2 regions of the Rhizobium sp. CIAT894 genome follow, and region 2 is predicted to be linked to the other one. Evidence: predicted binding sites of a transcription regulator. Region 2 holds the regulator's gene; the other holds the start of a gene.

Region 1 (14,682 bases), 870 kb from region 2:
ACGCCGCATTTCGGCAGGGATCGGGTATCGGCGCTGCGCGCTGCTTTCGATTCGCTCGGCATCGACGCCTTCCTCGTGCCGCGCGCCGACGAGTTCAATGGCGAATATGTTCCGGCATGTTCGGAACGCCTGGCATGGCTGACGGGCTTCACCGGTTCGGCCGGGATTGCGCTGATCCTGCGCACGCAGGCAATCGTCTTCGTCGACGGGCGCTATGTGACGCAGCTTGCCGAACAGGTCGACGGTTCGGTGTTTACGGGCGGCGATCTCGTCAATGAGCCGCCGCATCTCTGGCTAGGCGCCAACGGAGCCAAGGGCCTGCGGCTCGGCATCGATCCCTGGCTGCATGCCGGTGCCGAGGTGCGCCGTCTGGATAGGGCGCTTTCGCAGATCGGCGGGACGCTGGTCTTCCTGCCGCACAACCCGCTCGACAGGCTTTGGAGCGACCGGCCAGCCGAGCCGCTCGGCGCCGTCGGCATCCAGAACGTCGCCCAGGCAGGCGTGCTGGCGAGCGACAAGATCGCGACGATCGCAGCCGATCTTTCGAAGAAGAACCTTTCTGCAGTGCTGATCGCCGATCCCTCCTCGGTCGCCTGGACCTTCAATATCCGTGGCGCCGATGTGCCGCACACGCCGCATCCGTTGGCGCGCGCCATCATCCATGCCGAGGGGCGAGCCGAGCTTTTCCTCGACAAGCGCAAGACCGGCATCGAGCCCGAAGCCTATCTCGGGCAAATCTCTACGCAGTTGCCGCCCTCGGCGCTGGAGGAGAGGCTTTCTGCCGTTTCCAGGGACGGCGGCCGGATATTGATCGATCCCGATATCGCCTCCTATGCGCTGGCTGAGATCATCCGCAAGGCCGGCGGCGAGGTGGTGGAAGGCGCCGACCCCGCCAAGCTGCCGCGCGCGGTGAAAAACGACGTCGAGATCAACGGCTCGGCGGCCGCGCACCTGCAGGACGGGGCGGCGATGGTGGAATTCCTCTATTGGCTGTCACAGACGAAGCCCGGCACGGTGAGCGAAATCGCCGCCGCCGAACATCTCGAAGCGACGCGGGCCCGCGTCGGCGAGAGCATGCAGAACCCGCTGAAGGATATTTCCTTCGACACGATTTCGGGCGCCGGCGAACATGCGGCGATCATGCATTACCGGGTGACGACCGAGACCAACCGGATGATCGAGGCCGGCGAACTCTTCCTGATCGATTCCGGCGCGCAATATATCAACGGCACTACCGATATCACCCGCACCGTCGGCATCGGCACGGTCTCGGAAGAGCATCGGCGCTTCTTCACGCTGGTGCTGAAGGGGATGATCCAGATCAGCACGGCGCGTTTCCCGAAGGGCACGCGCGGCTGCGACCTCGATCCGCTGGCGCGCATCGCTCTGTGGCGGGCCGGCGCCGATTTCGCTCACGGCACGGGCCATGGCGTCGGTTCCTATCTCTCGGTGCATGAGGGGCCACAGCGCATTTCCAGGCTTTCGACGCAGGAACTGCTGCCCGGCATGATCCTTTCTAACGAGCCGGGTTATTATCGGCCCGGCAGCTTCGGCATCCGCATCGAGAACCTCGTCTATGTGCGCGGCGCCGAGGAGATCGATGGCGGCGATGCGCCGATGCTCGGCTTCGAGACGCTGACCTTCTGCCCGATCGACCGCAGCCTCGTCATTCCGGAGCTTCTGACCCATGACGAGCTGCACTGGTTCAACGACTATCACCGCCGCACATGCGAGGCGCTGATGCCGCTGATCCACGATCGCGATGCCAGGGCATGGCTCGAAAACGCCACGCTGCCGCTGGAGTATTAGGAGAATACTGGCTCAGAAGCCGCCGGCATGGCGCCAGATCATCACGACGATCCAGGCGGCAACCAGCATCCATGTATGGCTGAAGCGCAGGCCGACGAAGAGAGCGACGATCAGCGCCAGCTTCGATTCCCATCCACCGATGAAGAAGGCAGGTGCGACCAGCGTCGTCAGCACGGCGGCCGGCACGGCGTTCAGCGCCGCTTCCATGCGCGGCGGAATGCTTTTCATCCGGGTGATGAGGATATAGCCGCCGATGCGGGTGGCGAAGGTGGCGACTGCGGCGGCGAGGATGACGAGCGCCATGTGAAGATCGAATTCCATGGCTCAGACCTCGTGCACTTCGGATTGCAGAGCGTCGGCTTCGAGATCAGGCTCCGGCGACGGCAATGGCAGCAGCGCGGCGAGCACGATGCCGGCGGCCGCACCGAGGCTCACATGCCAGGGCGAACCGACATAGCGATAGGCGAGCACGGAAGCCACGGCGCTGACGAGGGCCACGGGCAGGAAATTGTCACGCTTGCGGAAGCCGAGGACGATGCCGAGGAAATAGGCCGGCAGCAGGATATCGAGACCAATCGCCTTGGGGTCGCCGATGAATTTGCCGAGCAGGCCGCCGGCGACGCTGATCAGCACCCAGGGAATGTAGATGATGATGCCGAAACCGAAATACCAGGCGAAGGTGAGTGGCCGGCCGGACTCGCTGCGTTTCACCGCTTCGGCAAATTGCGGATCGACGAGCAGGAAGAAAGTGAGGAATTTCTGCAGCGGCGTGAAATGGCCGATATAGCGCGCGAGGGCCGCCGAATAGAGCACGTGGCGGAAATTGACGGCGAGGATCGACAGCACGATCAGCCAGGCATGGACATTGTGGCCGAAGAGCTCGATGCCGACCATCTGGCTGGCGCCGGCATAGACGGTGGCGCTCATAAACGCGATCTCGGAAAGCGACAGGCCGTTTTCGACCGCGAGCGCCCCGAACAGCGCGCCAAACGGCGCCGACGCCAGCGCAACGGCGGAGCCGCCCCGCAAACCTTCAACAAAGTCGGCGCGATTCATGTGGGTGATCCTGTTGGAAATTCAGGTTTTCCTTATGATCTAAGGCCTGCGGCGGCAATTGAATTTCGTTGATTGACCAATCGATTTCGCTGAACCATCAAAGTGCTAATCGCATTCGTCGGAGAGGCACGTATGAAGAAGATCGAATTTTCCAAGGAAGAAAAGGCTGGGCTCGTTTCGCGCATCCGCGCTTATTTCGACCGGGAACTCGATCCCATCGGCGCATTGCCGGCCGAATTCCTGCTCGATTTCTTCGCCGAGGAGATTGGGCCGCACTTCTACAATCAGGGCTTAAGAGACGCTCAAGCCGCCTTGTTGGCAAGGATGGAAGACGTCGCCGAGGATATTCATCTTCTTGAGAGGGAGAGAAAATTCTAGCGCCCTAAAATCAGCTCAGGCCTACACTTAACGCCAAATTATTTCCGCGCCGATACGGTCGTCATGCTTTCGTCACTGGGGTGCGTGCTGCTTGGCCTTGATTGTGTCTATTATCGGTGAATCTCGATCCGCCAAGCTCGGCAAGGTGCTGATCTTTATGGTCTGGCTTGCGGTGGCGTCCGCGCTTTGCTGGTCCGAAACGGTCTGGCGTGACGAGGTTCGCGCATTGTCACTCGCCCTTCAGGGGAACAATTTCATCGACATGCTTCGCCAGATGCATGGCGAGGGTCATCCTGCTCTCTGGTATATTCTGCTGCGCGCCGGCTATATCGTGGTCGGCTCACCTGTCGTCCTGAAGATCCTCGCGCTGATGATTGCGGCGGCGGCGACTTATCTCCTTGTTTTCAGGCTGAAACTGCCGCCTTCCATCATGCTGCTGTCGCTGTGCAGTAGTTTTTCGATTTTCGACTATGCCGCGATGTCGCGAAATTATGGCATCAGCATGCTTGTCGTTTTCCTCATCGTGCTGAGTTGGGAGAAACGGACACGCAACGGGATATTGCTCGGTCTGCTGTTTGCACTGCTGGCAAACACCAACGTCCATTCGGTGGTCCTCGTCGGTGGTTTCCTTGCCTATTGGTTTTTCGATCTGATTCTGGTGCGACCAAAGCCTTCCGTGACGGAATATCGGGCCTTGGCAACGGCCGCTGCCATCGCCGCGGTTGGAATTGTTCTATGTTTCGTGACAGTCTATCCGACCTTCAACGATACGGGGCAGAACGATCTCGCCGGCAAGAGTTTCGTTTTGCTTGCCCTTGGTGCTCTTGCCGCGCCCAGCTCGCATTTTATGGGGTTCTATCCCGACAGGATCCTTGAACTGATCGTGGCGTATCCGTTGGCTTCCGGAATTTTCGCGACGTTGATGTCCGTGCTTGTCTACGGCAGTCTGTTGGCGCTGGCGAACCGGCCGCCGGCAATGATCGCAGTGGCACTCGTTCTTTTAGGGCTTTCGCTGCTTTTTACGCTTGTCTATCCCGGCGGATACAGACATCAGGCGCTCTGGCTGGTTTTCATGATCGCGATCTCAGCCGCTGCACACGTCCGGCGCGAAAAGGCGGGCGTTACCGGCGTGACGAATGCTGGCGGCATCGTAAAGTTCGGGCGTCTATGCTTCCTGATATTGTTGGCGCTACAGGCTGTGTCCGGTCTCGAGAAATTCAATCGGGCCTTCGTCGCCGAAATCCCCTTGAGCCGAAGCAAGGATTTCGGTGCGTTCATTCAATCGCGCCCTGATCTCAAGGATGCGATCATCATGGCAGATCCCGACTATCTCGTGGAAGCCTTGCCTTATTATATTTCCAATCGCACTTATCTGATGCGGGAGGAGCGGTTCGGCGCCATCGTGCGATATACCCGCAATGCGCGGCTTTCGCTCAGCCTTGCCGATATTCTCCAAACGGCACGCCGGCTGCAACAGAGCGAGCATGTACCTGTTATCGTTCTTCTTTCGCAGCGGCTTGATCAGATTAACGCGCCTGTCTCCTTGCATGAGAGCTACGCGTGGCGGTTGTCGCTGACGCCGGATGAGATTGCAGCTTTCCTGAGCGCAACCGACCTCGTCAAACGTTTCGGACCGGTCGTCGGCAGCGATGAGACGTACGACGCCTATCTATTGAAATAAGGTGCTACCTTCTCACCCCCAGCTTTTCGCTCGTCGGCGCCTATCGGCCTCAATGATTCTGGTATTTGAATGCCAAACATGCATTCTTACGTTTAGGCGCCAAGCGACGGCATTGTGATCGCGAGAAGTCAACGGCGAGATTTTCTCTCAGACCGCCGTCTTCACCGCTTCAAACCCGTACCCCCGCCGCCCCTTAGCCTTGACCGCATACATGGCGGCATCGGCAATTTCGTAGATCTGCGTCACAGTTCCGTCATGGGTCGGGCGGATCGACACCCCGATGCTGGCTGAAATCGTTAAGTTCTGGCCGCTGATCGAGAACGGCCGCTCGAGTGCCTCCAGCATCCTCTCGGCGACGAGACGCGCTTCGCGCTCATTTATTTCACCGCCGAGGATGACAGCGAACTCGTCGCCACCCAGGCGGGCGACTTCGTCTTCGGCGCGGACGCAGGCCTGCAGGCGGCGAGCGACCTGAATGAGCAATTCGTCACCGCCGAAGTGACCAATCGTGTCGTTGACCTGTTTGAAATGATCGAGATCGAGCGTCAAAAGGCCGACCACGCCCTGCCGCCGAGCGACTTCTTCAAGCTTCTGGCGGAACCGCCGCCGGTTGGAAAGTCCCGTCAGCGCGTCGGTCGCAGCCTCAAGCTCGAGCTTTTGCCGGAAAGCATCATTGGCGCCATAAAGCCATGCCATGATAAAGGCAGCGATGATGCTCATGTTTCCCGCCGGCACCAGCAAAGCTGCGTATTTGTCCGCAGCAAACAGCGGGACGGCGCCCGTCATGGCAACCACTTCCGGAAAGGCGACAATGGCAACGACCAGTGCTGCATTGCCGGCGAATGTGAAGCATCGGGTTGCCAAAAGCGGCATGAAGACGAAATACATGAAGCCGGCAAGGCCATAGACAAAACCGCCTTCGATGCGTCCCATGATGACGAAAAAACATGCCTCCCAGCCGAGGAACATGAACAATGCGGCGACAAGGGCAAGACGCCGATCAAGCCGCAACCAAAGCGCCGCCATGTAGGGCAATGCGACAGGCAGCGTGGCGAGGCGTAACCAAACCGTATGGGCCGCGCCGGCGGGATCGTGGGTAAAGTCCCACGTCCAGAGCGAAGTGCCGGCCAAGGCTGTCACCAGCGTCATGACGAGGCAATTGAACCTGTGCTCATCATAATGCCGGGCGGCGAAATCGGGCGAAGGCCGGAGCACGGAGATCAGCAGGCCGTGCCAATGAGATTTAACGTTTGATATCTCCGACAAGCGTCTGCGCGTCCCGTCCATTGCCCCGCACCCTTGCACCCATGTGTTCATATTTATAGGCGATGCGGATGAATAAATTCCTGCTTGATGGGCGCGGCGCTGGCCCTGGCCTTTCGCCGCAATACGGAGACCTTCAGGCCGATCTCGGCGACCGCGACATCCCGTCAGCGATCACCGGCCGGCGGATTTCGTGATTGTGATGCCGACGGCGATCGACGCGGCGGTTTGAGGCTTAAACCGTATGTTCGTGGGGAGAAAGTATTGGAGTCAGCCGGTCAAAACCTTGGCGCTGTCGATAATGGTGACGCCATGGGCGCGCATCTCCTCGATCGCAGCGGCCACACCTTCGGGCGAGATGCCGCGGCTGGCATCCTCGATGAAGCGGACGCGCACATGGGGCATCATTTCCAGCGCGTCGAGCGCGGAGAACTTAACGCAGTAATCGGTCGCGAGACCGCAGACATCGAGGTCGGTGATGCCCTGATCCTCGAGGAAGTCGGAAAGGCCGGTGGAGGCATCCCGGTCATTATCGCGGAAGGCCGAATAGCTGTCGATCCGGGGATTCTCGCCCTTCTGCTGGATCAGGTCGATCTCAGCCGATTTGAGCGCGGGATGCAGTTCTGCATCGAGCGTGCCCTGGATACAGTGGTCCGGCCACATCATTTGCGGTTTGCCGGCGAGTTCGCCCATCTCGAAGGGAGCAGCGCCCGGATGGGCGGAAGCGAAGCTGCCATGGCCCGGCGGATGCCAGTCCTGCGAGGCGACGATCAGGTCGTATTTGCCGCTATCGATCAGGCTGTTTGCGATGGGAACCACTTTGTCGCCATCCGGCACCGGCAGATTGCCGCCCGGGCAGAAGCCGTTCTGAATGTCGACGAGCAGCAGCGCTTTCATCAAGGCCAATCCCTTCGCTTATGTCAGTGTAAGACGCCAAGCACATTGAACGCATCAACTAGTGAATTTCCGAGCGCGCACATGCAAGTGCTAATTCTGGTACTAGCGGTAGCAAACGACTGAAAAAGAATATCCTAATACAACCAATGAGTTGCTTCTGGGCGGGCTCTCGTGTTGAAATGGAGGGCGATGTTCCTTTGATGATGCGGGATCGCAGGCAGCGGCAAGCCGGCGACTGCCGCCAAACTCGGCTGCCTGGCAAGACGCTTTTCGCGGTATCGATGGATCGAGGCTCCCCCGGCGGAGCCCCATCTCGGCCGGTTAGGCCGCGCTCACGTCGTCGGTTGCCGTATCGGTCGCCGCGGCTGATGAGCCGTAGGTATTGTTGTAGGCCTGAAGGGCTGTCTGCATGTCGCTCAACACCTTGGTGAGGAGCGGATCGCTGTCGCTTGACGTTTTGATGCTGCTCGGATCGGCGGCGAGGAATTCGGACTCGGTCAATTTGCCGTCGCCATTCGTATCCATCGAGGCGAAGACGCCCTTGGAAGAGTCGTCGCTCTGATCGCTGCTGTCGCTTTGATCGTCGCTGCCGTCGGTCTTCTGCATGGACAACATCAGCGACAGGATGTCGGCGGTGATCTTCTTGACGATATCGCTGCTCTTGTCGTCGCTGTCGCCGGCCGAGGTCGAGGTCTTGCTCGTTGTCGAGGATTGGGAAGCGGCGGCAAGTTCGTCGGGCGAAATCACGCCGTCGCCATTTTTGTCGAGACTTGAAAGCGGAGACTGGTATTGGGTTAATGTGCTGCCGAGAGATGAAACACTGGTCACTTGAACCTCCTTCAAAAAGTTCGTCGTGAAGCCCGCCTTTCATGGACGGACAGCCTTCGGGCTAAGCTGATTTGCGGAAAGCGTCAAAGCGACGTTTTGACAGGGGAGAAGTGCGATTGACGAGGCCGGGCGACGCACGTTAATCTTTCGGTTACCAAAATTTTTTCATTGAAAATATTGGATTTTTTGGCCGCATTCGTGTTCGCAGCCGTGCAAATCCATGCCTTTTCTCGGCTGAGATCGTGCCGGCGCGGCGGGTGGAACGAGCGATGGAGGATGCGGCCTGCCTTGTGCGGCTGCGGCATTTCGTCCGCCTTCTCAGCGGGCAATGCCGGATCGATCTTGCTCGTCGCCGTGATTTCTGCCTTTCTTGCGCAAAAGCGAGCCGGAACCGAAGCCATGTCCGAGCCTGGGCCAGACGAAAAGATTGATGCGACGTTCCGCAACGGATCGCTGACGGCGACCGGGATCATCCTCGGTTTCTCCCTCAACTTCATCAGTCTGTGGGTGTCCAATCCCAATGACTGGAGCCGTGTCGATCTGCTGCCGATGGTGTTCCTGACCGTCGGCATCGCCATTCAGGTAAAGGTTTTTGCCGACCTCTTGGCGCGCGACTCGCTGCTTGCGCTCAAATACGACAAGGCTCGGCGGCTCTTCCTGATCGGATTGTCGATCGTTGCCGTTGGGATGGGGATTGCCCTGATCAACGATATTCTCGGGCTCGGAAGCATGCGGATGCTCGGCTGAAGAGGCCGGCGCCGCGCCGACCTTGATAATCATACGCGCTCGACGAACCCGTCCAGTACGCGCTTCTGGCCCGCGCGATCGAATTCGATCGTCAGCTTGTTGCCTTCGATGCCGGTGATGTTGCCGTTGCCGAATTTCATGTGGAATACGCGGTCGCCGAGGGTGAATTTTGACGGTTCCGACGAGGTCGATTTCGCCACCAGTTCGCCGTCGATCGTGCGTCCCTTCGGGCCGCTTTCGCCGTAGCCGATGCGTTCGACGGCGTGGCCGGAGCGGCTGCCCCAGTTGTCGCGGGTGGCCTCTGTCTTGTTGGCCTGGGCGCGTTTCCAGCCGGGCGTGGAATAGGAGTTGGCGAAGGGTTCCGCCTTGTCGAAGCGGGATTGACCGTAGCCGCCGCGGCCGTAACCGCCGTAGCTCTGCTCCATCGCGGCGACCTCGACATGGGTTTCCGGCAGTTCGTCGAGAAAGCGCGAGGGCAGGGTCGATTGCCAAAGGCCGTGGATGCGGCGGTTGGAGACGAACCAGATGTGGCAGCGGCGCTTGGCGCGGGTGATGCCGACATAGGCGAGGCGGCGCTCCTCCTCCAAGCCGGCGCGGCCGCTTTCATCGAGCGAGCGCTGATGCGGGAACAGGCCTTCCTCCCAGCCCGGCAGGAAGACGGTGTCGAACTCCAGGCCCTTGGCCGAGTGCAGCGTCATGATCGAGACGGCGTCGAGGTTCTCGTTGGTCTCGGCATCCATCACAAGGGACACGTGCTCGAGGAAGCCGCGCATCGACTCGAAGCTTTCCATCGAGCGGATGAGTTCCTTCAGGTTTTCGAGGCGGCCGGGCGCTTCGGCGCTCTTGTCGTTCTTCCACATGTCGGTATAGCCGGACTCTTCGAGGATCTGCTCGGCAAGTTCGGTATGCGGTGTGTTTTCAAGCAGTTCCTGCCATCGGCGGAAAGATTGAATCACGTCGAAGAGGGCTTTTCGCGCCTTCGGCTTCAGCTCGTCCGTCTCGATGATGTCGGCGGCCGCTGCCAGCATTGGAATGTCGCGGGCGCGGGCATAGTCGTGTAGCGCGCGCACCGTGGTATCGCCGAGACCGCGCTTCGGCGTGTTGATGATACGTTCGAAGGCGAGATCGTCGGCTGGCTGCGCCACCAGCCGGAAATAGGCCAGGGCATCGCGGATTTCGAGGCGCTCGTAGAAGCGCGGGCCGCCGATGACGCGGTAATTGAGGCCGAGGGTGACGAAGCGGTCTTCGAATTCGCGCATCTGGAAGGAGGCGCGCACCAGGATCGCCATGTCGTTCAGGAGATGTTTGTTCCGCTGGAGCTGCTCGATCTCCTCGCCGATGGCGCGGGCTTCCTCCTCCGAATCCCAAGAGGCGTGGACCTGCACCTTGACGTCGTCGGGATCGGCGCGGTCGGTGAACAGCGTCTTGCCGAGGCGGCCCTCATTGTGGGCGATCAGATGGGCGGCTGCCCCGAGGATATGTTCGGTCGAACGGTAGTTGCGCTCCAGCTTGATGACCTTGGCGCCGGGGAAATCCTTCTCGAAGCGCAGGATATTGTCGACCTCCGCGCCGCGCCAGCCATAGATCGACTGGTCGTCGTCACCGACGCAGCAGACATTCTGCGGCTCGCCCCTGGCGCGCTGGGCCAGAAGCCTCAGCCACATATACTGCGCGGTGTTGGTGTCCTGGTACTCGTCGACGAGGATATAGCGGAAGCGGCCGTGATATTCCTTCAAGAGGTCCGGGTTCTTGCGGAAGATCGCGATCGGATGCATCAAAAGGTCGCCGAAATCGCAGGCGTTCAGCGTCGTCAGGCGCGCCTGATAGGCGAAATATAGATCGCGGCCACGGCCGTTGGCAAAGGCCCGGGCATCGCCCTCGGGGATATCGGCGGGGCCGAGGCCCTTGTTCTTCCAGGTGTCGATCATGCCGGCGAACTGCTTGGCCGGCCAGCGTTTGTCGTCGAGGCCTTCGGCCTGGATCAGCTGCTTGATCAGGCGGACGACATCGTCTGTGTCGAGAATGGTGAAACCGGAGCTCAGGCCGACGAGTTCGCCATGGCGGCGCAGAAGCTTGACGCCGATCGAGTGGAAGGTGCCGAGCCAGGGCATGCCCTCGACGGCGCCGCCGACGAGCAGCGCGATGCGCTCCTTCATCTCGCGGGCGGCCTTGTTGGTGAAGGTGACCGCGAGGATCTGTGAGGGGAAGGCGCGGCCGGTATTGAGGATATGGGCGATGCGGGTGGTCAGCACGCGCGTCTTGCCGGTGCCGGCGCCGGCGAGCACCAGGACGGGGCCTTCCAGGGTTTCGACGGCTTCGGTCTGCTCCGGGTTCAGCCCGGCGAGATAATCCGGCCGCTTGCCGCCGTCACGCGCCGCCATGGCGCGCGCCGCGATGCCGCCGCCGGCGGGCGCTCTTCCGGCGGGCGCGGCAGGCGGCTGCGGCTTGCGCGCCATCTCGCCCGGCTCTTCGTCGAAGAAGGGAATATCGTCGAAACTATTGCTCATGGCGCGTAATGTAGTGATTCGGGAAGGAAAGACCAGAAAAGATGTTCTGCTTTCATTCCCGAACCGGCGCTATCCCAAGGGGTTTCCAGGCGCGGAAGTCGCGGCTGCGATCTCCCTCCAGCGGAGGCGGCCGAAAAATCCTGATGCAGCCTGTCGGAACCGATCCGGGGCGGCCGTCCTTGGAGCAGCGGACAACAGTCCGGATCAATCGTCAACAAGGAGGCTGTTCATGCCGAAGGTCGTTTCAAATCTCTGGTTTGCGGAGGAAGCCCGCGAGGCCGTCGAATTCTACGTGTCGATCATTCCGAATTCCAAGATCGGCCGCAGCACCATATTGCCGGCGGAAACGCCGAGCGGGCCTCCCGGCAGTGTCGAACTGATCGAGTTCACGCTCGGCGAACAGGCCTTCCTGGCGATGAAGGCCGGCCCGCTCGACAGCTTCAACCATTCCTTCTCGATTGCAATCCTGCTGGAAAGCCAGGCGGAGATCGATCGGGTCTGGGATGCCTTTCTCGCCAATGGCGGCACGCCGGAGGCCTGCGGCTGGCTGAAGGACCGCTGGGGGCTTTCCTGGCAGATCGTGCCGCGTGTTCTTTCTGAAATGATCGCCGACAGCGACCGCGAGCGGGCGAAGCGCGTGACCGAGGCGATGCTCGGCATGGTCAAGATCGATGTCGGTGCACTGGAAAAGGCGTTCAACGGCTGAATTGTCTCGGCGGGCGCATGATCCGGTTGCCGGGATGCGCCCGCTTCCATCTGTCTGGGGCGCCTCGGCACGTGCTGTCCAGCATCGACTTTGCGCAGATCCGGCTGCCAATCGTCGATTTTTCGAGAGTTCGAATCACGGGCGACATTGCACACCCTTTTCATCTTTCTGTCACGTCGCGAAATGTGCTGATATCGCGAAGGCACCCTTCTCAACTACAATAATGAACAGTTTCGTAGAGTTCAAAAAAGAACCGGTGCATGCACACTTTTGTGCATTGCTAGAAACAGCCGGTGGGCGTCGAATATATCTGCGAAATTATTGATTCTTAGGAACGCCGTGACCATCTCGATGGTTATACGGCTTAGAGCCTGCGGCATAACCTTAATGGAGGTACCATGCTGAGTGAATCCGTATTCGATGCGTTTACGCGCAGTTACGAAGCGCGCCGCGAAACCGATATGTCGGTGCAGGAGTATCTCGATCTCTGCAAAAAGGACCCGATCGCCTATGCCAATGCGACGGAGCGTCTGCTCGCCGCGATAGGTGAGCCGCAGATGGTCGACACCGCCAGGGATGCGCGCCTCGGCCGCATTTTCATGAACAGGACCATCCGCATCTATCCGGCCTTTGCCGGCTTCCATGGCATGGAAGAGACGATCGAACGCATCGTTTCCTTCTTCCGGCATGCCGCGCAGGGGCTGGAGGAGCGCAAGCAGATCCTCTATCTGCTCGGCCCGGTCGGCGGCGGCAAGTCGTCCTTGGCGGAGCGGCTGAAGCTCTTGATGGAAGTTCATCCGATCTATGTGCTGAAGGCAGGCGACGAGATCAGCCCTGTTTTCGAAAGTCCGCTCAATCTCTTCGATCCGGAGACGATGGGGTCGCTGCTCCAGGAGCAATACGGCATCCCGCTGCGGCGCCTGAACGGGCTGATGAGCCCGTGGTGCCTGAAACGCCTCGACGATTTCGGCGGCGATATTTCCCGCTTCCGCGTCGTCAGAGTTCAGCCTTCGCGGTTGCGCCAGATCGCCATCGCCAAGACCGAGCCCGGTGACGAGAACAATCAGGATATCTCCTCGCTGGTCGGCAAGGTCGACATCCGCAAACTGGAAACCTATTCCCAGAACGATCCCGATGCCTACAGCTATTCGGGCGGGCTCAACCGCGCCAATCAGGGCATCCTTGAATTCGTCGAGATGTTCAAGGCGCCGATCAAGATGCTGCATCCGCTGCTGACGGCGACGCAGGAGGGCAACTATATCGGCTCCGAGAATATCGGCGCGATCCCCTTCTCCGGCATCGTGCTGGCGCATTCGAACGAAGCGGAATGGCAGACCTTCAAGGCCAACAAGAACAACGAGGCATTCATCGACCGTATCTGCGTGATCAAGGTGCCCTATTGCCTGCGCGTGATGGAAGAGCAGAAGATCTACGAGAAGCTGATCGAGGGGTCGGAACTCGCCGATGCGCCATGCGCCCCGGCAACGCTCGAAATGCTCGCCCGTTTTTCCGTGCTTTCACGCCTGCGCAAACACGAAAACTCGACGTTCTTCTCGAAGATGCGCACCTATGACGGCGAGAGCCTCAAGGAAACCGACCCGCGCGCCCGCAGCGTTCAGGAATACCGCGATGCTGCCGGCATCGATGAGGGCATGGACGGAATATCGACCCGGTTCGCCTTCAAGGTGCTTGCCTCCACCTTCAACCACGACACGACAGACATCGGCGCCGATCCGGTTCACCTGATGTATGTGCTGGAGCAGTCGATCCGCCGCGAGCAATTTTCCGACGATGTCGAGAAGCGCTATCTGGAGTTCATCAAGGCCGATCTTGCGCCGCGTTACGCAGAGTTCATTGGCAATGAGATCCAGAAGGCCTATCTTGAATCCTATGCGGACTACGGACAGAACCTGTTCGACCGCTACGTCGATTATGCCGATGCCTGGATCGAAGATGTGGACTTCAAGGATCCCGATACCGGCCAGCTTCTCGACCGTGAGCTCCTCAATCAGGAACTGACGAAAATCGAAAAGCCCGCCGGCATCGCCAATCCGAAGGATTTCCGCAACGAAATCGTCAAGTTCTGCTTGAGATCGCGGGCAGCCAACGGCGGAAAGAATCCGTCATGGACCAGTTACGAGAAAATTCGGGAAGTCATCGAAAAGCGAATGTTCTCGCAGGTCGAGGATCTCTTGCCGGTCATTTCCTTCGGATCGAAGAAAGATTCCGAAACGGAAAAGAAGCACAGCGAATTCGTCTCGCGCATGGCCGCGCGGGGTTACACCGAGAGGCAGGTTCGACGCCTTGTGGAATGGTACATGCGCGTCAAACAGGCAAGTTAATGCGGAGCCATTATGCACATTGTCGACCGGCGGTTAAATCCGCGCGGTAAAAGTCTGGAAAATCGGCAGCGGTTCCTTCGACGCATGAAGGGCGCCGTGCAGCAGGCGGTGAAACGCTCTCTGCAAAACCGCAATATCCGCGACGTGCTCGACGGCGGGGAGATCAGCCTGCCGATCGACGGAATGGCCGAACCGAATTTGCGCCGGGGCGGCGGTGGCATCCGCGATCACATCCTGCCTGGAAACAGGGCCTTCGTCGAGGGTGACATCCTTCCGCGCCCGCCGGGGAGCCGGGGCGGAAAACCCAAGGATGCAGGCGAGGGCGACGGCGAGGACGGCTTCCGTTTCGTGCTGACGCGCGAAGAATTCCTCGACGTGTTCCTCGACGATCTGGAACTGCCGGACCTTGCCAAGCGGCGCCTGGCCGAAACCGAGGAGGAAACGCCGTTCCGGGCCGGTTATTCCGTA
Region 2 (14,682 bases):
TCCGAACTGGCGGTGGCGCCATAAAAGCGCCATAGGGGTTAAGCGTCCTCAGCGATAGCTATATGATCGCGAAGCTAATGCCAAGTTACCGTGACGGCTTTTTGTGCATTGCGGCATCACCTTTTAGGCACTGCAGCGATGAGCCGCACGCATAGCGGAAGCCAATGATTCGACTGGTCTTTTGGCGCTCTCGATTTTCCCTCACATTTCAATCGATTATTCTTGCTCGTTTTGATTGAAGGTTGCATTCTGGCCGCTGGTGCGGGTGACCTTGGGCGGCACATGCAGGAATTGACGACAGTCGAATTGCGGCCGGAAGCGGGCAGCGGCCTTGCCGACCCGCCGGGTCTTCTCGCGCCTGGTGTGGTGAGCCAACCGGCAAGGACGCAGTCGCAGATCCCATTGCGCCATCGGCTGCCGGCTGCCGCCCGGCAATCGCTGCGTGCCGGAACCCGTATGCTGGGCGAGGAGGCCGATCATGGCCGGCTGCTGCTGTTCTCCCCGGTCTTCTTCGGCGCCGGCTCGGCCTTCTGGTTTCTCGGCGCATCGGATTTTCCCCTCGTTGCATCGCTGCTCTGCCTGCTGGTGTCGGCGGCCGCGGTTTTCCTCGCCGGTCCCAGCCGGCCGGCCTTGCGCGCAACATTCCTGGCGCTGGCGCTTTTCGCCGGCGGCATGCTGTCGGCCCAGTTCGAGAGCTGGCGGGCTTCGACTGTCATCCTGGATTCATCCGTGACGACGACGGTGAGCGGCCGTGTCGAACGGCGGGAAGGCGACGGCCGCGGGCGCTGGCGCTATATTCTTGCCGTCACCGGTACTGAGGCGCCGGAGTTGAAGCGGCCGCCGGGACGTATCACCGCGATCGTCCGGGGCGCCGATGTGCCTTTCGAGATCGGCGACATCATCACCGGCAGGGCACGGCTGACGCCGCCGGCAGGCCCGGCACTTCCCGCGCTCAACGACTTCTCCTTCGGCGCCTATTTCGACGGCATCGGCGCCAACGGTTTCTTCTATGGTGCACCGGAGAAACTCGACGCGCAGGCAGGTCCACAGGCGGCGAGGTCGACGTCGGACGCGCTGCTCGAATGGCTCTACCGGCTGCGCAGCAGCATCGGCGACCGCATAAGGTCGATCCTGCCCGGCGACACCGGCGCTTTTGCCGCTGCCCTGGTGACGGATGAACGGCGCGCCATCTCGAAGACGACGACGGAGGCGCTGCGCCAATCCGGCCTTGCCCATATCGTCGCTATATCGGGCCTCAACATGGCGCTGTCGGCTGGCATCTTCTTCGTCGGCTTCCGGATGCTGCTTAGCCTCTTTCCCGGCGTCGCCCAAGCTTATCCGACAAAGAAGATCGCCGCATCAGGTGCGCTTATCGCCGTCACCGCCTATTACCTGATCTCTGGTTTCGGGGTTTCGGCCGAGCGCGCTTTTATCATGATGGCCATCATGCTGATTGCCGTCTTCTTCGATCGGCCGTCGATCAGCCTGCGCAATGTCGTTCTCTCCGCGCTCATCATCATCGCCATTTCACCCTCGGAAGTATTGGGCCCGAGCTTCCAGATGTCCTTTGCCGCGACATTGGCGTTGGTATCGGGTTATCAGCTATGGAAGGACCGGCGTGTCCGCGAAAACGCCTTCCTGAAGCTGCCGATCGTCAGGCCGGTGGTTGCCGTCGCCGGTTTCTTCGGCGGCGTCTTTCTGACCTCGCTGATCGGCGGCTTTTCCACCGCGCTGTTTTCGATCGAGCATTTTCATCGCCTGACGGCTTACGGCCTGCCGGCAAACCTCGCGACGATGCCGATCATCTCCTTCATCGTCATGCCGGCCGGGCTGCTGGCGATGTTGCTCATGCCTTTCGGGCTGGATGCTCCGCTGTGGAAGGTGGTCGGATTCGGCCTCGATCTGGTGATCGCGGTTGCCGAGACGGTGTCCGGCTGGGGCGGCGATATCGGCATCGGCCGCTTGCCCGCCTGGTATTTCGCTGTGGCAGTGGCAGGCTTTCTGCTGCTGACGCTGCTGCGCACCCGGCTGCGCCATGCCGGCACATCGATCGTCGCCATCTCGACACTCACCGTATTGCTGCTGCCGGCTCCCCGGCCGCCGGATCTGGTGATTTCGGAGGATGGCAGTCTGGTTGCGGTTGTCGCGGCTGAGGCAATCGCGTCCAACCGCGAAAATCCGCCGGATTTCATCTTCGACCAGTGGCAGCGAGCACTGGTCCTGCCGACGCATGATCCGCCGAAGATGCTGGATGGTCCGGCTATCCCGCCGGAAGGAGAAGACCGCCGTGTCCGGCTTTCCCGCGATCAGCAGAACGAAGCGAGCGCAGCGATGCGGGCAGCCGCAGCAGGCGGTGAAGCAAACCGCTTTTCCTGCGTCAAGAAGGCCTGGTGCACATCAAGACTCGGCAATGGCCATATCGTCACCGTCATCGACAATGCCGCCTATCTCGGTCCGGCCTGCGATACGGCCGATATCGTCGTGACCTCGGTCCGCCTACGTTTCAACAACTGCCGTTCAGGCGGGGCGCTTTTCACCGGCGAGACGTTGCGCAGGACCGGCTCCGTCGAATTGCGTTTCGCCGATGCCGGCCTGGAGGTCGCAACCGCATTCGAGACGCTGTCGCGACCATGGATGCGTCAGCGCGCCTATGACTGGCGCAAAGACAGTTTTACCGAAACCGGTCCGTCTGTTGTCAGTGATAGCGGCGAATGAGGCCGACGAGTTTGCCCTGTACCTTGACGCGATCGGGCCCGAAGATCCGGGTCTCGTAAGCCGGGTTAGCGGCTTCCAGCGCGATCGAGGCGCCTTTGCGGCGGAAGCGCTTCAGCGTCGCTTCCTCGTCATCGACGAGGGCAACGACGATGTCGCCGGGACTTGCGGTGCTGCCGTTGCGGATGATTACGGTGTCGCCGTCGAAGATGCCGGCGTCGATCATCGAATCACCCTTGACCTCCAGCGCGTAGTGTTCGCCGGAGCCGAGCATGTCGGCGGGGACGACGATGTCGTGGGTGTTGTTCTGGATCGCCGAGATCGGCACGCCGGCGGCGATCCGGCCCATGACCGGCACGGAGACCGAGTTGCCGTTGTCGGCAACGGGTTTCGCAGGAGCGGGAGCGGCGACCGGCTGGGGCTTGCCGAGGCTGCCCTCGATGACGCTCGGCGAAAAGCCGCGCCGGGGCTGTATGCTGGGGCTGTAGGCCTCCGGAAGCTTGATGACTTCGAGCGCCCGGGCGCGATTCGGTAGGCGGCGAATGAAGCCGCGCTCCTCGAGTGCTGTAATCAGCCGATGAATGCCGGATTTCGAGGCGAGATCCAGGGCATCCTTCATTTCGTCGAAAGACGGCGGAACGCCGGATTCCTTCATGCGCTCATGAATGAAAAGGAGAAGCTCCTGTTGTTTGCGCGTGAGCATCGACGTCAGACCCCTGATTGAAACAAATCCAGAACAGACACTATATGTTCCATATGTGTTCCGCAAGTAGCTAAATTTCCGTAAAACTTGCCGCCAACTCGTTGAGATTTTTATTTTCATTCGCCGGATTGGCAGGCAGGTCTTGAATTGGGAGTGCGCTGTCGCACATCTCTTGCCATTTCAGGGAGAGGAACCGATGAGCGAGCATCTCGCCAAGCCGCACCCGCTGGATCACGTCGTGCTGCCCGTCGTCAATATCGATCTGGCGCGCGAGAGGCTCGGCAAGCTCGGCTTCACCGTTGCCGCGGATGCGCGCCATCCCTTCGGAACGGAGAATGCCTGCGTCTTCTTCGCCGACAAGACCTATCTGGAGCCGCTCGGCGTTGCGAGTGTCGCCGAGAGCGAGGCATCGGCGCGGCGGGGCAATGTCTTCACCGCCCGCAACCAGGCTTTCCGCTTCCGCTGCGGCGAGGAGGGGCTCTCGGCGGTAGCTTTCGGCACCAGTGATGCCGGCCGCGATCATCGGAATTTTGTCGGTCACGGATCGAGTGCCGGCGACATGCTGCAGTTCAGCCGGCCGATGAAGATGCCGGATGGTTCCGAGACTGTGGCGGGCTTCAAGCTGGCCTTTGCTACCGATCCGCGCGCGCCGGATTTCTTCCTTTTCAGTGTCGAGCGTATCAACCCGCTGCCTGCCGACCGCGGCACGCTGGAAACGCATGCCAATGGCGTGACGCGGATTGCCGAGATCGCGCTCTGTGCGCCCGATGCCAGCGCATTCGCTGCCTTCGTCGGCCTTGCCGCGGCGCAGTCGGCCGTCGAAAAAACCGGTTTCGGCGTCAATGTCGCCGCGTCGAATGCGAAGATCAGCCTGATGACGCCGGAAGGGCTTGAGGCCTATTTCGAGATCGCCGTCTCATCCGCCGACCGCGGCCTGCGCGGCCGGGCAATCCTCTTCAATGTCGCCGATCTTGCCGTGACAGAAGCGCATTTGACTGCTAACGGGGTGACCTACACGCGCAAGAACAATCGCATTCTGGTGAAGCCCGCGCCCGGGCAGGGCACGCTCTTCGCCTTCGAGGAACCACGATGAGCACCGATACGAATTCCGAAGTCAAGGTCGGCGAAGGCCAGACCCAGGTCACCTTTTCCAATAGCAGGCGCCTGTCGCTGATTGCCGGCCCCTGCCAGATGGAGAGCCGCGACCACGCCTTCATGGTTGCCGGCACGCTGAAGGAGCTTTGCGCAAAGCTCGGCATCGACCTCGTCTACAAGAGTTCCTTCGACAAGGCGAACCGGACCTCGCTTTCGGCCGAACGCGGCATCGGGATTGAAAAGGGCATGGAGGTCTTTGCCGACCTGAAGAAGGAGTTCGGTTTTCCTGTCCTGACCGACGTCCATACCGCCGAGCAATGTGCCGAGGTCGCAAAGGTGGTCGATGTTCTGCAGATTCCGGCCTTCCTCTGCCGCCAGACCGACCTTCTGATCGCCGCCGCCAAGACCGGCCGTGTCGTCAATGTCAAAAAGGGCCAGTTCCTCGCGCCCTGGGACATGAAGAACGTGCTGAAGAAACTCAATGCCAGCGGCAATCCGAACGTGCTCCTGTGCGAGCGCGGCGCTTCCTTCGGTTACAACACGCTGGTTTCCGACATGCGTTCGCTGCCGATCATGGCGGCGATGGGTGCGCCCGTCATCTTCGATGCGACCCATTCGGTGGCGCAGCCGGGCGGGCAGGGCGAATCTTCCGGCGGTCAGCGGGAATTTGTCGAAACGCTGGCGCGCGCCGCGGTCGCCACCGGCATTGCCGGCGTCTTCCTTGAAACCCACCAGGACCCGGACAACGCGCCGTCCGACGGCCCGAACATGGTCTATCTCAAGGACATGCCGCGGTTGCTGGAAAAGCTGCTCGCCTTCGATGCGGTCGCCAAGACCTGACGTTCAACAGTCTGACATGATCGTGCTATAGGCGAGATCGGATACGCTGGTTCGAAGGCTGAAAACTGCGCCATTGTAATTTGCACGCCTTCGATTATGACAGGCTTCGAACGATTGATCACCCACCGAGCAGGAAGAACCCATGACTGCAATCACCGATATCATCGCCCGCGAGATTCTCGATAGCCGTGGCAATCCCACCGTCGAAGTCGATATCTATCTCGAAGACGGCAGCATGGGCCGCGCGGCCGTTCCCTCGGGCGCCTCGACGGGCGCGCATGAGGCGGTCGAGCTGCGCGACGGCGGCAAGCGCTACCTCGGCAAGGGCGTCCAGAAGGCGGTCGATGCCGCCAATACCGAGATCTTCGACGCGATCGGCGGCATCGACGCCGAAAACCAGATCCAGATCGACAACATCATGATCGAGCTCGACGGCACGCCGAACAAGTCGCGCCTCGGCGCCAACGCCATCCTCGGCGTCTCGCTCGCCGTCGCCAAGGCTGCCGCCCAGGCCTCCGGCCTGCCGCTCTACCGTTACGTCGGCGGCGCTTCCGCAAGTCTGCTGCCGGTACCGATGATGAACATCATCAACGGCGGCGCCCATGCCGACAACCCGATCGATTTCCAGGAATTCATGATCCTGCCGGTCGGCGCCGATACGATCGCCGAAGCCGTACGCATGGGCTCGGAAGTCTTCCACACGCTCCGCAAGGAACTGGCCGCCCAGGGCCACAACACCAATGTCGGCGACGAAGGCGGTTTCGCGCCGGGCCTGAAGAGCGCTTCGGAAGCCCTCGATTTCATCATGAAGTCGGTCGAGAAAGCCGGCTACAGGCCGGGTGAGGACATCTACCTCGGCCTCGATTGCGCCTCGACGGAATTCTTCAAGGACGGCAAATACGTCCTCGAAGGTGAAGGCCGCACGCTCGAATCGGGTGCCATGGCCGAATATCTGGCCGAACTCGCCGCCAAGTACCCGATCATCTCGATCGAAGACGGCATGGCCGAAGACGATTGGGACGGCTGGAAGACGCTGACCGACCTGACCGGCAAGAAGACCCAGCTCGTCGGCGACGATCTTTTCGTCACCAACTCCGCCCGTCTTCGCGATGGTATCCGCATGGGCGTCGCCAATTCGATCCTCGTCAAGGTCAACCAGATCGGCTCGCTGACGGAAACCCTCGATGCCGTCAACACGGCGCACAAGGCAGCTTATACCGCCGTCATGTCGCACCGCTCCGGCGAAACCGAAGATTCGACCATCGCCGATCTCGCGGTTGCCACCAACTGCGGCCAGATCAAGACCGGCTCGCTGTCGCGTTCCGACCGTCTTGCCAAGTACAACCAGCTGATCCGCATCGAGGAAGGCCTTGGGCCCCAGGCTCAGTATGCCGGCCGCTCGATCATCCGCGGCTGATCGGATCCGATTTGCAATGCTCGACCCGCGCCTCCCGGCGCGGGTTTTTTCTTGCCGGCGGTTACGGTCAATGAACGGTTAATCTCTGCGCGTTATGCTGAACGAATTGGTAATGCGTTCAAGAGCATGCGCGTATGTGGACAAAGCATCATAAGAAGAGAAAGCTCGGCCGCTTCGTCATTCCGGCAATGACGGTCGCCTTCCTTTCCTATTTCGGATATCATTGCATTCACGGCGATTATGGCCTGCGCGCAACGGAGACGTTCGAGCATCAGCGTGTCGTGCGTGAAAAAGAGCTTGCGATCTTGAAGGCGAAGCGCGAACATCTGGAAAATCAGGTCGCGCTGCTCAGTGACGGTTCGCTCGACAGGGATATGCTGGACGAAAAGGCGCGCTATCAGCTGAATATGTCGCGCGCCGACGAGATCGTCATATTCAACCATTATTCCAATTAACCGGAATTTGGTTAATTGGAATTTCTATTGTATTTCCAATAATTTAGTGCCGAATACGAGCCATGCAATTATGGCATTGCTGTGGTCATGTTTCTTCCCTATGGTACGCGGCACCGAGAACCGACAAACCATAGGGAGGGTTGAATGGCGCCGCGAAAGACCGCGACGGTTTCCAGCCGGAAAACATCAGCAAAACCTGCAGCGAAAGCATCGAACGGAGGCCCTGTCGCCGACTTCGATCGCGACGAGGAGCTCAAGGCCTATCGCGAGATGCTGCTGATCCGCCGCTTCGAGGAGAAGGCCGGTCAGCTCTACGGTATGGGCTTCATCGGCGGCTTTTGCCACCTCTACATCGGTCAGGAAGCTGTCGTCGTCGGCATGCAGATGGCACAGAAGGAAGGTGACCAGGTTATCACCGCCTATCGCGACCACGGTCATATGCTGGCAACCGGCATGGAAGCGCGCGGCGTCATGGCCGAGCTGACCGGCCGCCGCAGCGGCTATTCCCACGGGAAGGGCGGCTCGATGCACATGTTCTCGAAAGAGAAGCATTTCTACGGCGGCCACGGCATCGTCGGCGCCCAGGTTTCGCTCGGAACGGGCCTTGCCTTTGCAAACCACTACCGCGGCAACGGCAATGTCTCGATCGCCTATTTCGGCGATGGCGCCGCCAACCAGGGCCAGGTCTACGAGAGCTTCAACATGGCGGCTCTCTGGAAGCTGCCGATCGTCTATATCGTCGAGAACAACCGCTACGCCATGGGCACCTCGACCGCCCGTGCGACGGCTCAGTCGAACTACTCGCTGCGCGGATCCGGCTTCGGCATCCCCGGCATTCAGGTCGACGGCATGGATGTTCGCGCCGTCAAGGCCGCGGCCGACGAGGCGCTCGAACATTGCCGCTCCGGCAAGGGCCCGATCATCCTCGAAATGCTGACCTATCGCTATCGCGGTCACTCCATGTCCGACCCGGCGAAGTATCGCTCCAAGGAGGAAGTGCAGAAGATGCGCTCCGAGCAGGATCCGATCGAGCAGGTCAAGGCACGCCTCATCGAAAAGGGCTGGGCTTCCGAAGACGATCTGAAGGCGATCGACAAGGATGTCCGCGACATCGTCGCCGACAGCGCCGATTTCGCCCAGGCCGATCCGGAGCCGGATGCATCCGAGCTCTACACCGACATTCTGCTCTAATCGGGGGAGGGAACCCATGCCTATCGATATCCTCATGCCCGCCCTCTCTCCGACCATGGAAGAAGGCACGCTGTCCAAATGGCTGAAGCAGGAAGGTGACAAGGTCACTTCAGGCGACGTCATTGCCGAAATCGAAACCGACAAGGCGACGATGGAAGTCGAAGCCGTCGACGAAGGCGTCATCGGCAAGCTGCTCGTCGATGCCGGCACCGAAGGCGTCAAGGTCAACACCAAGATCGCCGTGCTGCTGCAGGACGGCGAATCCGCTTCGGATATATCTGCCGCCAAGCCGGCAGCCGCCGCTGCTCCGCAGGTTGCCCAGGAAGAGAAACCGACCAATGCCGGTTCTGCTTCCGCGCCGCTTCCGGCCGAGCCGAAGGCCGTCGTTCCGAACGACCCGGAAATTCCGGCCGGCACCGAAATGGTGTCGATGACCGTGCGCGAAGCGCTGCGCGACGCCATGGCCGAAGAAATGCGCGCCAGCGACGACGTCTTCGTCATGGGCGAGGAAGTCGCCGAATATCAGGGCGCCTACAAGGTCACGCAAGGGTTGCTGCAGGAATTCGGCCCGCGCCGTGTCATCGATACACCGATTACCGAGCACGGCTTTGCCGGCGTCGGCGTCGGTGCCGCAATGGCCGGCCTTCGCCCGATCGTCGAATTCATGACCTTCAATTTTGCCATGCAGGCGATCGACCACATCATCAACTCGGCCGCCAAGACGCTCTATATGTCCGGCGGCCAGATGGGCGCGCCGATCGTCTTCCGCGGCCCGAACGGCGCTGCCGCTCGCGTCGGCGCTCAGCACAGCCAGGATTACGCTGCCTGGTACAGCGCAATCCCCGGCCTCAAGGTCGTCATGCCCTATACGGCGTCCGACGCAAAGGGTCTGCTCAAGGCTGCGATCCGCGATCCGAACCCGGTCATCTTCCTCGAAAACGAAATTCTCTACGGCCAGCACTTCGACGTGCCGAAGCTCGACAATTTCGTGCTGCCGATCGGCAAGGCCCGCATCCACCGTCCGGGGAAGGATGTCACGGTCGTCTCCTTCGGCATCGGCATGACCTATGCGACGAAGGCCGCCGCCGAACTCGAAAAGATCGGCATCGATGTCGAGCTGATCGACCTTCGCACCATCCGCCCGATGGATCTGCCGACGATCATCGAATCGGTCAAGAAGACCGGCCGTCTGGTCACCGTCGAGGAAGGTTACCCGCAGTCGTCGGTCGGCACCGAAATCGCCACCCGCGTCATGCAGCAGGCCTTCGACTATCTCGATGCGCCGGTGCTGACGATCGCGGGCAAGGACGTTCCGATGCCTTACGCCGCCAATCTCGAAAAGCTGGCGCTTCCGAACGTCGGCGAAGTCGTCGATGCGGTGAAGGCTGTTTGCTACAAATAAGGGGAGGGTATTTCGATGCCGATCAATATCACGATGCCCGCCCTCTCTCCGACCATGGAAGAAGGCAATCTGGCCAAGTGGCTGGTCAAGGAAGGCGACACGGTCAAGTCTGGCGATGTGATCGCCGAGATCGAGACCGACAAGGCGACGATGGAAGTCGAAGCCGTCGATGAAGGCACGGTCGCCAAGCTTGTCGTTCCGGCCGGCACCGAAGGCGTCAAGGTCAACGCGCTGATCGCCGTTCTCGCCGCCGATGGCGAGGATGTCGCCGCAGCCGCAAGCGGTGCCGGTTCCGCCGCTCCGGCCAAGGCTGAAGCCGCACCCGCGCCGAAGGCCGAGGCTGCACCGGCGAAGGCTGAGTCCGCTCCGGCTCCCGCCGCTGCACCGGCATCGGTTTCGGCAGGCGGCAACCGCACTTTCTCTTCGCCGCTCGCCCGTCGTCTGGCCAAGGAAGCCGGTATCGATCTTGCTAATGTCGCAGGCTCCGGCCCGCATGGCCGCGTCATCAAGAGCGACGTCGAAGCCGCCGTTGCCGGCGGTGGCGCCAAGGCTGCGCCGGCTCCGGCCGCTGCTGCTTCAGCTCCGCAGGCTGCCGCCGCTCCGGCCCCGGCCGCCGCAGCGCCGAAGGGCGCTTCCGAGGAAGCCGTGCTCAAGCTCTTCGAACCGGGTTCTTACGAGCTCGTGCCGCATGACGGCATGCGCAAGACTATCGCCCGGCGCCTAGTCGAATCCAAGCAGACGATCCCGCATTTCTACGTCAGCGTCGATTGCGAGCTCGATGCTCTGATGGCGCTGCGCGCCCAGCTGAACGATGCGGCGCCGCGCAAGGACAATGCCCCGGCCTACAAGCTTTCGGTCAACGACATGGTCATCAAGGCCATGGCGCTGGCGCTGCGCGACGTTCCGGATGCAAACGTCTCCTGGACCGACAGCAACATGGTCAAGCACAAGCACGCCGATGTCGGCGTTGCCGTCTCGATCCCCGGCGGCCTGATCACGCCGATCATCCGCAAGGCCGAGCAGAAGACGCTGTCTGTTATCTCCAACGAGATGCGCGATCTCGGCAAGCGGGCCAAGGACCGCAAGCTGAAGCCCGAGGAATATCAGGGCGGAACCAGCTCGGTCTCGAACATGGGCATGATGGGCGTGAAGAACTTCGCCGCCGTCGTCAACCCGCCGCATGCGACGATCCTCGCGGTCGGCGCCGGCGAACAGCGGGTCGTCGTCAAGAACGGCGAAATGGCGATCGCCACCGTGATGTCGGTCACGCTGTCGACCGACCATCGCTGCGTCGACGGCGCGCTCGGCGCCGAGCTGCTCCAGGCCTTCAAGGGCTACATCGAAAACCCGATGGGCATGCTTGTCTGATCGCTGGGCGGAGGCGGAAATGACCAAGACCGTTCTTTGCTATGGTGACTCGCTGACCTGGGGGTATGACGCCGATACGATCGGCCGTCATGAGTACAAAAATCGTTGGCCGAGCGTGCTTCAGGCAGCGCTCGGCAGCGAGGCGCGCGTCATCGCCGAAGGCCTCAACGGTCGCACGACCGCTTTTGACGACCATCTCGCCGATTGCGACCGCAACGGCGCGCGCGTGCTGCCGACGATCCTGCAGACGCATGCGCCGCTCGATCTCGTCATCCTGCTGCTCGGCACCAACGACATGAAGCCGGTCGTGGCGGGTTCGGCCTTTGCCGCCTGCCAGGGCATCAGCCGGCTGGTGCGGCTGATCCGCAATCATGCCTGGCCCTTCGAATTCGACGGGCCGGAGATCCTGATCGTGGCGCCGCCGGCGATCTGCGCGACGGGCAATGTGCCCTTCGCCGCATCCTTTCCCGGCGGCATCGAGGAATCGGCTAAGCTTGCAACGCTTTATCGTGATCTTGCCGACGAACTCGGCTGTGGCTTTTTCGACGGCAATTCCGTCGCCAGGACCACGCCGATCGATGGCATTCATCTCGATGCGGAAAATACGCGGGCGCTCGGGCGCGGGCTGGAATCGATCGTGCGGATGATGCTGGGGATCTGAATGACCGCCTTCATCGCCCTGCGGCAGGCCTCACGGCGCGATGCCTCGGAGCTGGCGATCCTGGCGGATATCGCATCGCATGGGTTTGCCTCCTGGCTCTGGTTTGCCGACGTTGCGAACGGTGTCAGCGACACGCCTTTGGAGCGGGGGCGGCTGAAAATGAGCGAGGAAGAGGCTGTCGGCGGCTGGCGGGATGCCGTCATCGCCGAAGCCTATGGCGAGGTCGCCGGTGTAGCGATCGGCCATGCGCTTGACGAAGGCATAGGCGATATCGAGGCGAGCATCCCGGCGACCACGCCGATGCTCGCCTTGCAGAAAACGGTTGTGGGAAGCTGGTTTATCGGCAGTCTCGGCGTTTACCGCCATCTGCGCGGCATCGGCATCGGGCAGAGGCTGCTGGACGATCAGATCGAAAGGGCGGATTGCCGCCCGGTCAGTCTCATCACCGCAAGTGATAACGAGGCGGCTCTGTCGCTTTATGGAAGAAACGGATTCCTGGAGGCTGCGCGCGCCGATGCCGTGCCGCTCTTCGAAAACAGCAAGAGACACGCGTGGGTGCTCATGACCCGCAGCGCAGCGTAACAAAAGGGCAGGAAACACATGGCTGAATCCTACGACGTCATCATCATCGGCTCCGGTCCCGGCGGCTATGTCGCCGCCATCCGCGCCAGCCAGCTCGGCCTGAAGACAGCGATCGTCGAGCGCGAGCATATGGGCGGCATCTGCCTGAACTGGGGCTGCATCCCCACCAAGGCGCTGCTGCGCTCGGCCGAGGTCCTCGACCATGCCAATCACTTCAAGGATTTCGGCCTGGTTCTCGAGGGCACGGTCAAGCCGGACGCCAAGGCCGTCGTCGGCCGCTCGCGCGCCGTCTCCGCCCGTCTCAACGCCGGCGTCGGCTTCCTGATGAAGAAGAACAAGATCGACATCATCTGGGGCGAAGCGAAGCTTTCAAAGCCCGGCGAGATCGTCGTCGGCAAGTCGTCGAAGCCGGTGGTCGAGCCGCAGCACCCGCTGCCGAAGAACGTCAAGGGCGAGGGCACCTATACTGCCAAGCACATCATCATCGCGACCGGCGCCCGCCCGCGCGCACTGCCCGGCATCGAGCCGGATGGCAAGCTGATCTGGACCTATTTCGAGGCGCTGAAGCCCGACGCGCTGCCGAAGTCGCTGATCGTCATGGGTTCGGGCGCGATCGGCATCGAATTCGCCAGCTTCTATCGTTCGATGGGCGTCGACGTCACGGTCGTCGAAGTGATGCCGACCATCATGCCGGTCGAGGATGCCGAAATCACCGCCGTCGCCCGCAAGCAGCTGGAAAAGCGCGGCCTCAAGATCTTCACCAGCGCCAAGGTCACGAAAGTCGAAAAAGGCGCGGGCAGCATCACCGCCCATGTCGAGACGTCAGACGGCAAGGTGCAGCAGATCACCGCCGATCGGATGATTTCGGCCGTCGGCGTTCAGGGCAACATCGAAAATCTCGGCCTCGAGGCGCTCGGCATCAAGACCGACCGCGGCTGCGTCGTCACCGATGGTTACGGCAAGACCAATGTCGCCGGCATCTATGCAATCGGCGATGTCGCCGGCCCGCCGATGCTGGCGCACAAGGCCGAGCATGAAGGTGTCGTCTGCGTCGAAAAGATCGCCGGCCTGCCGAACGTCCATCCCACCGACAAGGGCAAGGTCCCGGGCTGCACCTATTGCAACCCGCAGGTCGCCTCCGTCGGCCTCACCGAAGCCAAGGCCAAGGAACTGGGCCGTGACATTCGCGTCGGCCGCTTCTCCTTCGCCGCCAACGGCAAGGCGATCGCGCTCGGCGAAGACCAGGGCATGGTGAAAGTGATCTTCGACAAGAAGACCGGCGAACTACTCGGCGCTCATATGGTCGGCGCCGAAGTCACCGAGCTCATCCAGGGCTTCGTCGTCGCGATGAACCTGGAAACGACCGAAGAAGAGCTGATGCACACCATCTTCCCGCATCCGACGGTCTCCGAAACGATGAAGGAAGCGGTGCTCGATGCCTATGGCCGCGTGCTGAACGCTTGATAATTTCCGGGGCTTCCCATTTGCCCGGAGTGGAAAGCCACTCCGGTCGGGTGGAAAAAACGAAAGGAAATTATCATGTCTATGGAGACGCAAGCGTTGTTGGTATTTTTGTTGATCGGCCTGGTTGCAGGCTTCCTTGCTAGTTTGGTCGTTGGCGGCGGCGGTTTGATAAGATGCCTGCTGAGCGGCATCATCGGCGCCTTCGTTGGCGGCTATCTGTTCAGTGCGCTCGGCATTTCGCTGGGCATTGAAAACGCGCTGGTCGTGCAGATCATCCACGCCACGGTCGGCGCCATCGTCGTGGTGCTGATCGCCAGGGCGGTGGCCTGAGGCGCAACAGAAGGTTAAGTTGAGGGTAGGGGCAGGCATGGAAGGCGTAGGCTGGATTTCGGCAATCATCATCGGCGGACTTGCGGGCTGGCTCGCCGGCAAGCTGATGGAAGCGCGATACGGGATTTTCCTGAACATCGTGCTCGGCATCGTCGGCTCCGTCGTCGCCAGCGCCATCCTCGCGCAGTTTCATGTCGCTGTGGTCGGCGGGCGGCTCGGCTACTTCGTGACGGGTTTCCTCGGCGCCTGCCTGCTGATATTCCTTGTGCGGCTGGTGCGGCGCTAGGTTCTGATGATTTGCCGCATAGGGGCGATAGAAAGCTGAAATTGCAATGGTGACCATCCTCGACACGATCAATCCTGACGCCAAGCGCGTGCGCCATCCGGAAAAGGCGCATCGGCCCGATACCGAGGTCATGCGCAAGCCGGACTGGATCCGCGTCAAGGCGCCGACCTCCAAGG

Evidence for each region. The regulator LexA, encoded in region 2, represses DNA repair genes until DNA is damaged. The targets are predictions, from matches to a motif close to TGTTCNNNNTGTGTTCNG.
Region 1: the regulator LexA is predicted to act here: its motif matches at 11,209-11,226, upstream of RHEC894_RS14395 (UvrD-helicase domain-containing protein).

The regions. Positions count from the first base shown of each region.
Region 1 covers NZ_CP020947.1:2,889,605-2,904,286, reverse strand. The annotation lists gene RHEC894_RS14440 (aminopeptidase P family protein) at 1-1,809, shown strand, start outside; gene RHEC894_RS14435 (AzlD family protein) at 1,822-2,130, opposite strand; gene RHEC894_RS14430 (AzlC family ABC transporter permease) at 2,134-2,865, opposite strand; gene RHEC894_RS14425 (DUF2164 domain-containing protein) at 2,998-3,243, shown strand; gene RHEC894_RS14420 (hypothetical protein) at 3,335-4,924, shown strand; gene RHEC894_RS14415 (GGDEF domain-containing protein) at 5,072-6,190, opposite strand; gene RHEC894_RS33785 (hypothetical protein) at 6,259-6,384, shown strand; gene pncA (bifunctional nicotinamidase/pyrazinamidase) at 6,458-7,084, opposite strand; gene RHEC894_RS14405 (EF-hand domain-containing protein) at 7,406-7,912, opposite strand; gene RHEC894_RS32455 (hypothetical protein) at 7,996-8,313, opposite strand; gene RHEC894_RS14400 (hypothetical protein) at 8,312-8,659, shown strand; gene RHEC894_RS14395 (UvrD-helicase domain-containing protein) at 8,689-11,166, opposite strand; gene RHEC894_RS14390 (VOC family protein) at 11,396-11,872, shown strand; gene RHEC894_RS14385 (PrkA family serine protein kinase) at 12,271-14,214, shown strand; gene RHEC894_RS14380 (YeaH/YhbH family protein) at 14,227-14,682, shown strand, end outside.
Region 2 covers NZ_CP020947.1:2,022,809-2,037,490, forward strand. The annotation lists gene RHEC894_RS10085 (ComEC/Rec2 family competence protein) at 283-2,715, shown strand; gene lexA (transcriptional repressor LexA) at 2,696-3,415, opposite strand; gene RHEC894_RS10095 (VOC family protein) at 3,612-4,508, shown strand; gene kdsA (3-deoxy-8-phosphooctulonate synthase) at 4,505-5,350, shown strand; gene eno (phosphopyruvate hydratase) at 5,493-6,767, shown strand; gene RHEC894_RS10110 (septum formation initiator family protein) at 6,902-7,222, shown strand; gene pdhA (pyruvate dehydrogenase (acetyl-transferring) E1 component subunit alpha) at 7,367-8,413, shown strand; gene RHEC894_RS10120 (pyruvate dehydrogenase complex E1 component subunit beta) at 8,430-9,815, shown strand; gene RHEC894_RS10125 (pyruvate dehydrogenase complex dihydrolipoamide acetyltransferase) at 9,831-11,183, shown strand; gene RHEC894_RS10130 (SGNH/GDSL hydrolase family protein) at 11,203-11,844, shown strand; gene RHEC894_RS10135 (GNAT family N-acetyltransferase) at 11,845-12,426, shown strand; gene lpdA (dihydrolipoyl dehydrogenase) at 12,445-13,890, shown strand; gene RHEC894_RS10145 (GlsB/YeaQ/YmgE family stress response membrane protein) at 13,966-14,220, shown strand; gene RHEC894_RS10150 (GlsB/YeaQ/YmgE family stress response membrane protein) at 14,258-14,506, shown strand; gene lipA (lipoyl synthase) at 14,553-14,682, shown strand, end outside.